Pleomorphomonas sp. PLEO: one gene and its partners. Each later gene encodes a partner of the first gene's protein in a complex. Links are inferred from orthologs where the notes say so. Each region holds a gene or a part of one and is shown in the gene's direction. Other genes may lie near its edges.

What was found. Proteins that work in one complex are often made in the same cells at the same time.
Region 2: the proteins of accD (region 1) and accB are in contact, whole or in part, in a solved structure (PDB 8UXZ), measured with the Escherichia coli proteins. The link is inferred for Pleomorphomonas sp. PLEO from one-to-one orthologs.
Region 3: the proteins of accD (region 1) and AB6N07_RS04175 are in contact, whole or in part, in a solved structure (PDB 8UXZ), measured with the Escherichia coli proteins. The link is inferred for Pleomorphomonas sp. PLEO from one-to-one orthologs.

What each region holds. Positions count from the first base shown.
Region 1 is NZ_CP166625.1:493,385-496,331, reverse strand. The notes cover bases 73-2,947. They hold accD (acetyl-CoA carboxylase, carboxyltransferase subunit beta), read left to right. Parts: upstream 73-1,009; coding sequence 1,010-1,885; downstream 1,886-2,947. Other genes in these bases: AB6N07_RS02070 (folylpolyglutamate synthase/dihydrofolate synthase family protein), read left to right, coding at 1,976-2,947; AB6N07_RS02080 (L-2-amino-thiazoline-4-carboxylic acid hydrolase), read right to left, coding at 219-722.
Region 2 is NZ_CP166625.1:3,790,875-3,793,871, forward strand. Bases 59-2,983 are described here. They hold accB (acetyl-CoA carboxylase biotin carboxyl carrier protein), read left to right. Parts: upstream 59-1,249; coding sequence 1,250-1,717; downstream 1,718-2,983. Other genes in these bases: AB6N07_RS17640 (DsbA family protein), read left to right, coding at 59-622; aroQ (type II 3-dehydroquinate dehydratase), read left to right, coding at 780-1,223; accC (acetyl-CoA carboxylase biotin carboxylase subunit), read left to right, coding at 1,726-2,983. In the rest of the region: more of AB6N07_RS17640, read left to right, coding at 1-58; more of accC, read left to right, coding at 2,984-2,997. UniProt on the Escherichia coli protein: This protein is a component of the acetyl coenzyme A carboxylase complex; first, biotin carboxylase catalyzes the carboxylation of the carrier protein and then the transcarboxylase transfers the carboxyl group to form malonyl-CoA.
Region 3 is NZ_CP166625.1:945,375-948,351, reverse strand. Bases 59-2,963 are described here. They hold AB6N07_RS04175 (acetyl-CoA carboxylase carboxyltransferase subunit alpha), read left to right. Parts: upstream 59-983; coding sequence 984-1,943; downstream 1,944-2,963. Other genes in these bases: AB6N07_RS04170 (L,D-transpeptidase family protein), read left to right, coding at 2,203-2,963; AB6N07_RS04180 (site-specific tyrosine recombinase XerD), read left to right, coding at 59-824. Outside these bases: more of AB6N07_RS04180, read left to right, coding at 1-58; more of AB6N07_RS04170, read left to right, coding at 2,964-2,977. UniProt on the Escherichia coli protein: Component of the acetyl coenzyme A carboxylase (ACC) complex. First, biotin carboxylase catalyzes the carboxylation of biotin on its carrier protein (BCCP) and then the CO(2) group is transferred by the carboxyltransferase to acetyl-CoA to form malonyl-CoA.

The sequences.
Region 1 (2,947 bases):
CTTTCCGCGCCGCCCGTGTGACATCGGTCGGGCGATCCAAAGCCAAAAAACAATGCCGGCAAAGGCCGGCAAGGGCCTTTGTGACCAGACATTTTTGTAACTTTCGTTTCTGACAGCTCTTTCATCAACCGATTTGGCCGGCAGATGCAAGACCAGCAGCGGCGGATGGTGGCAATTTCACCAAACGGTCGTTTTCGAGGTAAACGCCTTGATGCAAATCACTCCGATTCACCTTTTCCAGTGACGGGGGCCGGTCCCCCCGCCTTTTCGAGGCGATAGCGGAAGTCGCAGCGATGGCCGCCCTCCATGATCGTCTCGGTGCGATCAAGACGCATGGCCGGATTGTAACCCTCGCAGAAGGCGGCATCGCGATTGCACGAGAGCAGCGCGCCGATCTCGGCCAGCCCCATTTCCTTGTAGGTTTCGGCATAGCGGCAGCGGGTGACATCGTAGGAGAACCGGTCAGGTCCGACCTCTCTCACCTCGATCGTCAGAGCATCTTCCGCCGTCCAGGCGGGCAGGATGGCCTCGAAGTCGGTGAAATCCGGCATGTGGCCAAGCTCAGCGCGGCATTTTTCGCCGTGGGCGATCGCCGCCTTTCGGATGGCGGCATCGATGGCCTCGCGCGCCGGGCCTGTGCCGAAGCGGGTCGTGAGTTCGCGAAAGAGGTGACCGACGATCTCCGCCTCAATGCGGCGACGTTCGATGATGGGCATCGTCATGGCGTGTCTCCTATGCGGTCCAAGGCTAACCCGATCGACGATCATCGAAAAGCGATGTCTTGCCAGTCAGAAAGGGAAACGGAAAGCAGAAGCCGCGGCGAGGAAGCCAAAGCCGAGGACCTGTTAGCGATCATGGCGGAAAACTGGAAGGGCTTTGGTCCTCGGGAAGGCTGTGCTATGAGAGCCCGACGAAGGACCGGCGGTGCCCTCAAGCTTGGCTGCGGCCGGTTCCGCGCCGGAAACGGCATGGCCGACCGGCGTTCCGCGAGCAAAGGTCGAAACTCCCCGTGAACTGGATCAACAACGTCGTCCGCCCGAAAATCCGCTCCCTCTGGTCCGCCAAGCGCGACGTGCCCGAGAATCTTTGGGTAAAGTGCCCGGAGACCGGCGAGATGGTTTTCCATCGCGACCTCGAAGCCAATCAGTGGGTGATCCCCAACTCCGGCTATCACATGCGCATGCCGCCGAAGGAACGCTTCGTGCAGCTGTTCGATGGCGGCGAGTACGAGGCGATTCCGACGCCGAGCGTGACGCAGGATCCTCTCAAGTTCCGCGATGAGAAGCGCTACGTCGATCGCTTGCGCGATTCGCGCGCCAAGACCGGTAACGATGATGCCATATTGGTCGGAGCTGGTCGGGTCGAGGGTAACGCCGTGGTTGCCGCCGTGCAGGATTTCGACTTCATGGGCGGCTCGCTCGGGACCGCGGCCGGTGAGGCGATCATCCGTGGTGTCGAGGAGGCCGTGGCCCGTTCGGCTGCCTTCGTCATGTTCACCGCTTCCGGCGGCGCCCGCATGCAGGAGGGTATCCTGTCGCTAATGCAGATGCCGCGCACCACGGTGGCCGTCGAGATGCTGCGGGAGGCGGGCCTGCCCTATATCGTCGTGCTCACCAATCCGACGCTTGGCGGTGTCACGGCCTCCTATGCCATGTTGGGCGACGTTCACATCGCCGAGCCGGGCGCGCTGATCGGTTTTGCCGGCCCGCGCGTCATCGAGCAGACCATTCGTGAGAAGCTGCCGGAGGGCTTCCAGCGCGCCGAATATCTTCACGAGCATGGCATGGTCGACCTTGTGGTACACCGCCATCAGATGCGCGCCACTATCGGCCGCTTCGTCCGCCTGCTCACCCATTCCAAGGGTACGGCGCTCATTTCGGCCTGACGGGCGACGACGTCGATATCACGATCCCCCGCGCCGCCATTACGGCGGCGCGTTCCATTTGGGCGCCTTGCCCGCAGCCGGACGTCTGCCATGGAAACGCCGCTCGACATCATCGACCGCCTTGGCGCGCGTTGGCCGAAGGGCTTTGATCTTTCGCTCGGCCGTATCCGCCGCCTGCTCGACGCGCTCGGCAACCCCGAACGCCGTCTGCCGCCCGTCTTCCACGTCGCCGGCACCAACGGTAAGGGATCGACTGTGGCCTTTCTTCGGGCGATCCTGGAAGCCGACGGGCTACGGGTGCACGCCGACACATCGCCGCATCTCGTTCGCTACAACGAGCGTTTCCGCCTCGCCGATAGTTCCGGCGCCTCGAGCTTCGTCGGTGACGATGCCCTGGCTGATGCGCTTTCCCGCACAGAGAAAGCCAACGGCGACGAGGCAATTACTTTGTTCGAGTTGCTCACCGCAGCTGGTTTTCTTCTGTTCGCCGAGCGGCCGGCCGACGCTTTGTTGCTGGAGGTTGGCCTTGGTGGCCGGTTCGATTCCACCAACGTCGTCGATCATCCGGCAGTCTCGATCATCACCTCGATTTCGCTGGATCATCAGGCCCATCTCGGAGACACAGTCGAGAAGATCGCCTTCGAGAAGGCCGGCATCATCAAAGCCGGCGCGCCGGTGGTGTTGTCGCCCAATCCGGACGGTGTCGTCGCCGTGATCGAACGTGTGGCCTCGGAAGTTCGCGCCGGTTCGATGATGATCGGCGGTCAGGAGTGGACGGCCTTCGAAGAGCACGGTCGCCTGGTGTTCCAGGATGTCGACGGTCTGCTCGATTTGCCGCGGCCGCGCCTTCCCGGCCGTCACCAGATCGCCAACGCCGGTGCGGCCATTGCCGCTGTGCGGGCGGCCGGCTTTCGAGTGGGGCATGATGCCTTCGAGCGCGGCATGGAACGCGTGGAGTGGCCGGCGCGACTGCAACGACTGACCACCGGCGCCATTGTCGACGCCGCCCCGGAAGGCTCGGAGATCTGGCTCGACGGTGGACACAATCCCGGCGCCGGCGAG
Region 2 (2,997 bases), 3.3 Mb from region 1 along the record:
GGAGGTGATTGCCGACGCGTTGCAAGCGCTCGACGCCCGCAACAAGATGGCCGAGGAGCAGGGACGGACCGATGCCATCCAGGCGAACCGAGAGGCCATCTTCTCCTCGCCCTACCAGGCAGTCCTCGGAGATCCCAACGCCAAGATCGCGCTGGTCGAGTTCTTCGACTACAACTGCGGCTATTGCAAAAAAGCCCTTTCCGATACCCGCGCCATTCTCGACAAGGAGAAAGACGTCAAGATCATCCTCAAGGAGTTTCCCATCCTGAGCGAAGGATCCGTCGAGGCGGCAAAGGTAGCAGCCGCCGTTAATATCCTTGACCCCAAGGCCTATGAGGCTTTCCACTTCGACTTGCTGGGCTCCCGTGGCCAAGCCGATGGCGACCGTGCCCTCGCGGCGGCGGCCAAGGCCGGCCTCGACGAGGCAAAGGTGAAGGAAACCGCTGCCAAGCCGGAAGTGGCAGCGGCGATCAGCCAATCCTACGACCTTGCACACAAGCTCAATATCAACGGCACGCCCGCCTATATCATCGGTGATGAACTGGTTTATGGAGCCGTCGGCTTTTCCGAACTCAATAGCAAGATTGAGGCGATGCGCGCTTGCGGCAAGACGACCTGCTGATCGTTGGTCGGAACCGCGAACAAGATGGGTTCCCACGGACGGGGATGAATTGGCGCGGCCTCTTTTTTTCGGCGCGGCATATGCCTATAAGGAAGCCGGTCGCTGCCCTGTAAGGGTTGCGGCAGCTTCTGCACCGACCTGAAAGGGAACCGACCGATTGCCCATTGAAGTGTTCATCCTCAACGGACCGAACCTCAATCTTCTCGGAACACGAGAACCGGGCATCTACGGATCGCTCACTCTTGCCGATATCGAGGCGAACTGCCGCGAAAAGGCCGATGCACTGGGATTTTCAGCCGTCGAGTTCCGCCAATCCAACCATGAAGGCGTACTCGTAGACTGGATCCAGGAGGCCGGGCGGCGCGGAGCCGGCGTGGTGATGAACCCCGGCGCCTATACCCACACGTCGATCGCCCTCCACGACGCGATCAAGGGAACCGGTGTTCCCGTGATCGAAGTCCATATTTCAAACGTCCATGCCCGCGAGAGTTTTCGGCATCGGTCCTTCGTGTCGCCCGTGGCGGCCGGAGTGATCGTCGGCCTTGGCCCCCTCGGCTACACACTCGCGCTCGAAGCCCTCGCCGGTCTCCTGAAAGGGTGACCGCCGTCCCAATCCGGTGAGAACCGATGCCCCAGACCTTTGACTACGAACTGATCCGCCAGCTTGCCAACATCCTCGACGAGACCAATCTCACCGAGATCGAGGTAGAGCAGGAAAAGCTGAAGATCCGCGTGGCTCGGACGGCGGCGCCGGTAACCATTACCCAAGGTGGTGGCTGGGCCGCGCCGGCAATGGCCGCGCCCGCCCCCATAGTGGCGCCTGTCGCCGAAACGGCCAAGTCTGTCGATCCGGCGGTGAATCCTGGTGCCGTGCCCTCCCCCATGGTCGGGACCGTCTATCTGGCGCCGGAGCCTGGCTCTCGCTCATTTGTCGAAGTGGGCGATATGGTCAAAGAAGGCCAGACGGTGATGATCATCGAGGCCATGAAGCACCTCAACCACATTCCGGCCCCTCGCGCCGGTCGTGTTACCGCGGTGCTCGTCGAGAACGGCCAGCCGGTCGAATTCGGCGAACCGCTGCTGATCATCGAGTGACCAGCCCCATGTTCGAAAAGATCCTCATCGCCAACCGCGGCGAAATCGCCCTTCGGGTGCTGCGCGCCTGCAAGGAGCTTGGCATCGGTACCGTTGCCGTCCATTCGACGGCGGACGCCAACGCCATGCATGTCCGCCTCGCCGACGAGAGCGTGTGCATTGGTCCGGCACCGGTGCGCGACAGCTACCTCAATATTCCCAACATCGTCGCCGCCTGTGAAATCACTGGCGCCGAAGCAGTGCATCCGGGCTATGGCTTCCTCAGCGAGAATGCCCGCTTCGCCGACATTCTAGCCGCCCATAACATCACCTTCATCGGGCCGTCTGCCGACCATATCCGTATCATGGGCGACAAGATCGAGGCCAAGGCGACCGCCAGGCGACTTGGTATTCCTGTGGTGCCCGGCTCGGACGGCGCTGTGGAATCCGAGGAAGACGCGCTCAAGGTTGCCGCCGAAGTCGGTTATCCGGTGCTGGTCAAGGCGTCGGCGGGTGGCGGCGGCCGTGGCATGCGCGTTGCCATGAACGAGGCGGAGTTGCCGTCCGCCATGTCGGCCGCCAAGACGGAAGCGAAGAACGCCTTCGGTGACGACGCCGTCTATATTGAGAAATATCTCCTGAAGCCGCGCCACATCGAGTTGCAGGTGCTCGGCGACGGCCAGGGCAACGCCGTACATCTCGGCGAACGAGACTGTTCCCTTCAGCGTCGCCATCAGAAGGTCATGGAAGAGGCCCGCTCGCCGGCCCTCAATGATGACGAGCGTGCCAGGATCGGCAAGATCGTCGCCAACGCCATGGCGGAACTCAATTATTCGGGCGCCGGCACCATCGAGTTCCTCTATGAGAACGGCGAGTTCTATTTCATTGAGATGAACACCCGTTTGCAGGTCGAGCACCCGGTCACCGAGATGATCACCGGCATCGACCTCGTCAACGAGCAGATCAAGGTGGCTTCCGGTCAGGCACTGAGCTTCCGCCAGTCGGACGTTCACTTCAACGGCCATGCCATCGAGTGCCGCATCAACGCCGAGAACGCCGCCACCTTCGCGCCATCGCCCGGCAAGATCACGTATTGGCATCCGCCGGGAGGCCTGGGGGTCCGCGTCGATAGCGGTGTCTATCAGGGCTATACGATCCCGCCCTACTACGACAGCATGATCGGCAAGCTGATCGTTCATGGCCGAAACCGCGTCGAGTGCCTGATGCGCCTGCGCCGGTGCCTGGACGAGTTCGTGGTCGACGGTATCGACTCGACGATACCGCTCTTCAACAACATGCTG
Region 3 (2,977 bases), 450 kb from region 1 along the record:
TCGGCTTTCTCGCCGGTCGTGGCCTTGGCTTGCTCGATGCGGGGACGACGGACGTCGAGGCTTTCATTGCCGGGCTTGCCGCCGAGGGCTACGCCGCCGCCACCCAGGCGCGCCGGCTTTCCGCCATTCGCCAGTTGCACAAGTTTCTTTACACCGAGGGCCGTCGCCCCGACGATCCCACGGCCCAAGTGGACCGCCCGCGAACTCGTCGTCCTCTGCCGAAGGTGCTCTCCGTCGACGAGGTCGGCCGGTTGATGGACGCCGTCGCGCTTGCCGCCGCCGAGCCCTTGGAGGACCAGGCCGAGGCGCTGCGCCGCGCCCGCTTCTCGGCCATGCTGGAGACGCTTTATGCGTCGGGCCTGCGCGTCTCGGAACTCGTCTCCCTGCCCGCCGGCGCCATTCGCGAGGGCACGGCCGCGATGACCGTGCGCGGCAAAGGCGCCAAAGACCGGTTGGTGCCGATCGGCAATACGGCGCGCGCCGCCGTCATTGCCTATCGTCGGCTCCTCAAGGCGAGTGGTCGCCACACCGGCAGTCCCTTCCTGTTTCCCGCCTCCTCCGAGGCAGGGCACGTCACCCGCCAAAGCTTCGCCCGCGATCTGAAAGATGCCGCTGCCCGGCTGGGGATCTCGCCCGACAAGGTATCGCCGCACGTGCTGCGCCACGCTTTTGCCAGTCATTTATTGCAGAATGGCGCCGATCTCCGCGTCGTGCAGGAGCTGCTCGGACACGCCGACATCGGCACCACCGAGATCTATACCCACGTCCTTGAGCACCGGCTCGCAGCCCTCGTTGCCGACCATCATCCCCTGTCCGAGCGCTGATCGACTTGGTATTGGCACGAAGATGACCACAGAATTGCCGGCAATTGCGGCAATTGGCGTTGACAAGGCGGTGGTTCGGAAGCCAAGTGTGCGCGGCTGCCGCACCCACGGTTGTCCCCGCGGGACAAGACGGTGGCCGGGGTACCAGAAGAGAGCCGGATGAGAAGCTATCTCGACTTTGAGAAACCCATCGCCGACCTTGAAGGCAAGGTCCAGGAACTGAAAGCCCTGGCCGATAGCGGCAACGCCCTTTCAATCGACGATGACATCGCCAAGCTCGAGACGAGCGCTGCCCAGGCACTTGCTGACATCTACACCCGCCTGACGCCCTGGCAGAAGGCGCAGGTTGCCCGTCATCCAGACCGGCCGCATGCCATACACTACATCGATCAGCTGATTTCCGACTGGACGCCGCTCGCCGGTGACCGCAATTTCGGCGAGGACGCGGCGATCATTGCCGGCCTCGGCAGCTTCCGCGGCCATCCCGTGGCGGTGATCGGCCAGGAAAAGGGCCACGATACCCAGACGCGCATCCGGCACAATTTCGGCATGGCTCGCCCGGAAGGCTATCGCAAGGCCATCCGAGTCATGGAACTGGCCGACCGCTTCAACCTGCCGGTCATCTCGCTGATCGATACGGCCGGCGCCTATCCCGGCATCGGCGCCGAGGAGCGCGGTCAAGCCGAGGCCATCGCCCGTTCGACGCAGGCCTGCCTCCGGCTTGGCGTGCCCCTCGTCTCGGTGGTGATCGGTGAGGGCGGCTCCGGCGGCGCCATTGCCATTGCCACTGCCAACCGCGTGTTCATGCTGGAGCATTCCATTTATTCGGTGATCTCCCCCGAGGGCGCGGCTTCCATCCTTTGGAAGGACTCGGCCAAGGCGCAGGACGCCGCCATGAACATGCGCATCACCGCTCAGGATCTCACCCGCTACGGTATCATCGATGGCATTATCGACGAGCCGGTCGGTGGTGCTCACCGGGCCCCCGGTCAGGTGGTCCAGGCGGTAGGCGGCGTCATCGAGGCGGCGCTCGCCACGTTCGAAGGCAAGAGCCGCGACGATATCCGTGCCGATCGCCGTCGCAAATTCCTGGCAATCGGTCGCGACCTCAAGATCTGACATTGGGATCGAAATATCGAATTCCCGCTGTCTCGCCATGAATTTCTCATGATTTCGATGGAAATGAGAACTTCTGGCGGCCTCGGCGAACGGACACACCGGCACATCGGCGCACTGGCTCGATCCGTCAGACGGTAACCCTTCGGTAACCATAACCGCCGAGGATTGCTTCGTGATATGCTGTCCAGCGCCGGGGGGCAGCCGGTCGGCCCGATAGCGCCGGACGACGGCCACGGCGCCCATGAGTGAAACGGAGAGCATGACCTCGTTCTGCCCGACCCCGCCCTCCCAAGGCCTTTCGATCGCCGGCCGCCTCGCGCGCCTTGCCTGCGCCCTTGGTGTCGCAGCGCTTCTGGCGGCCTGCCAGGCCGATGAAATCGGTTATGGCTACGGCCCCAAAGACCAGCGGCCAGTTTCGCCCAAGACAATCGAGCAGATGCAGAAGCTCGACATGAAACTGTCCTCGCCGGTGCTGATGCGCATCTTCAAGGAAGAGAACAAGTTCGAGGTCTGGAAGATGAATGCGAGCGGCCGTTACGCGCTGCTCAAGAGTTATGATATCTGCCGCTGGTCCGGCAACCTCGGCCCGAAGGTCAAGGAAGGCGACAGGCAGGCGCCGGAAGGTTTCTATCCCATCACGCCAGGCCTGATGAACCCCAAGTCGGACTGGTACCTCGCCTTCAATACCGGCTTCCCCAACGCCTATGACCGGGCCAACGGCCGCTCCGGTACGGCGCTGATGGTGCATGGCTCCTGCTCGTCGCGCGGCTGCTACGCCATGACCGACCCGCAGATCCAGGAGATCTACGCGCTGGCTCGAGAAGCCTTCCGCGGCGGCCAGAAAGCCTTCCAGTTGCAGGCCTTCCCGTTCCACCTCGACGGCAAGAACATGGCCAAGCATTGGAACGACCCCAATATGCCCTTCTGGAAGATGCTGAAGCCGGGCTACGACACCTTCGAGATGACCCACCTTGAACCGAAGGTGGACGTTTGCGGCCGTCAGTATGTCTTCAACGCCAACCCGGCCCAACCGC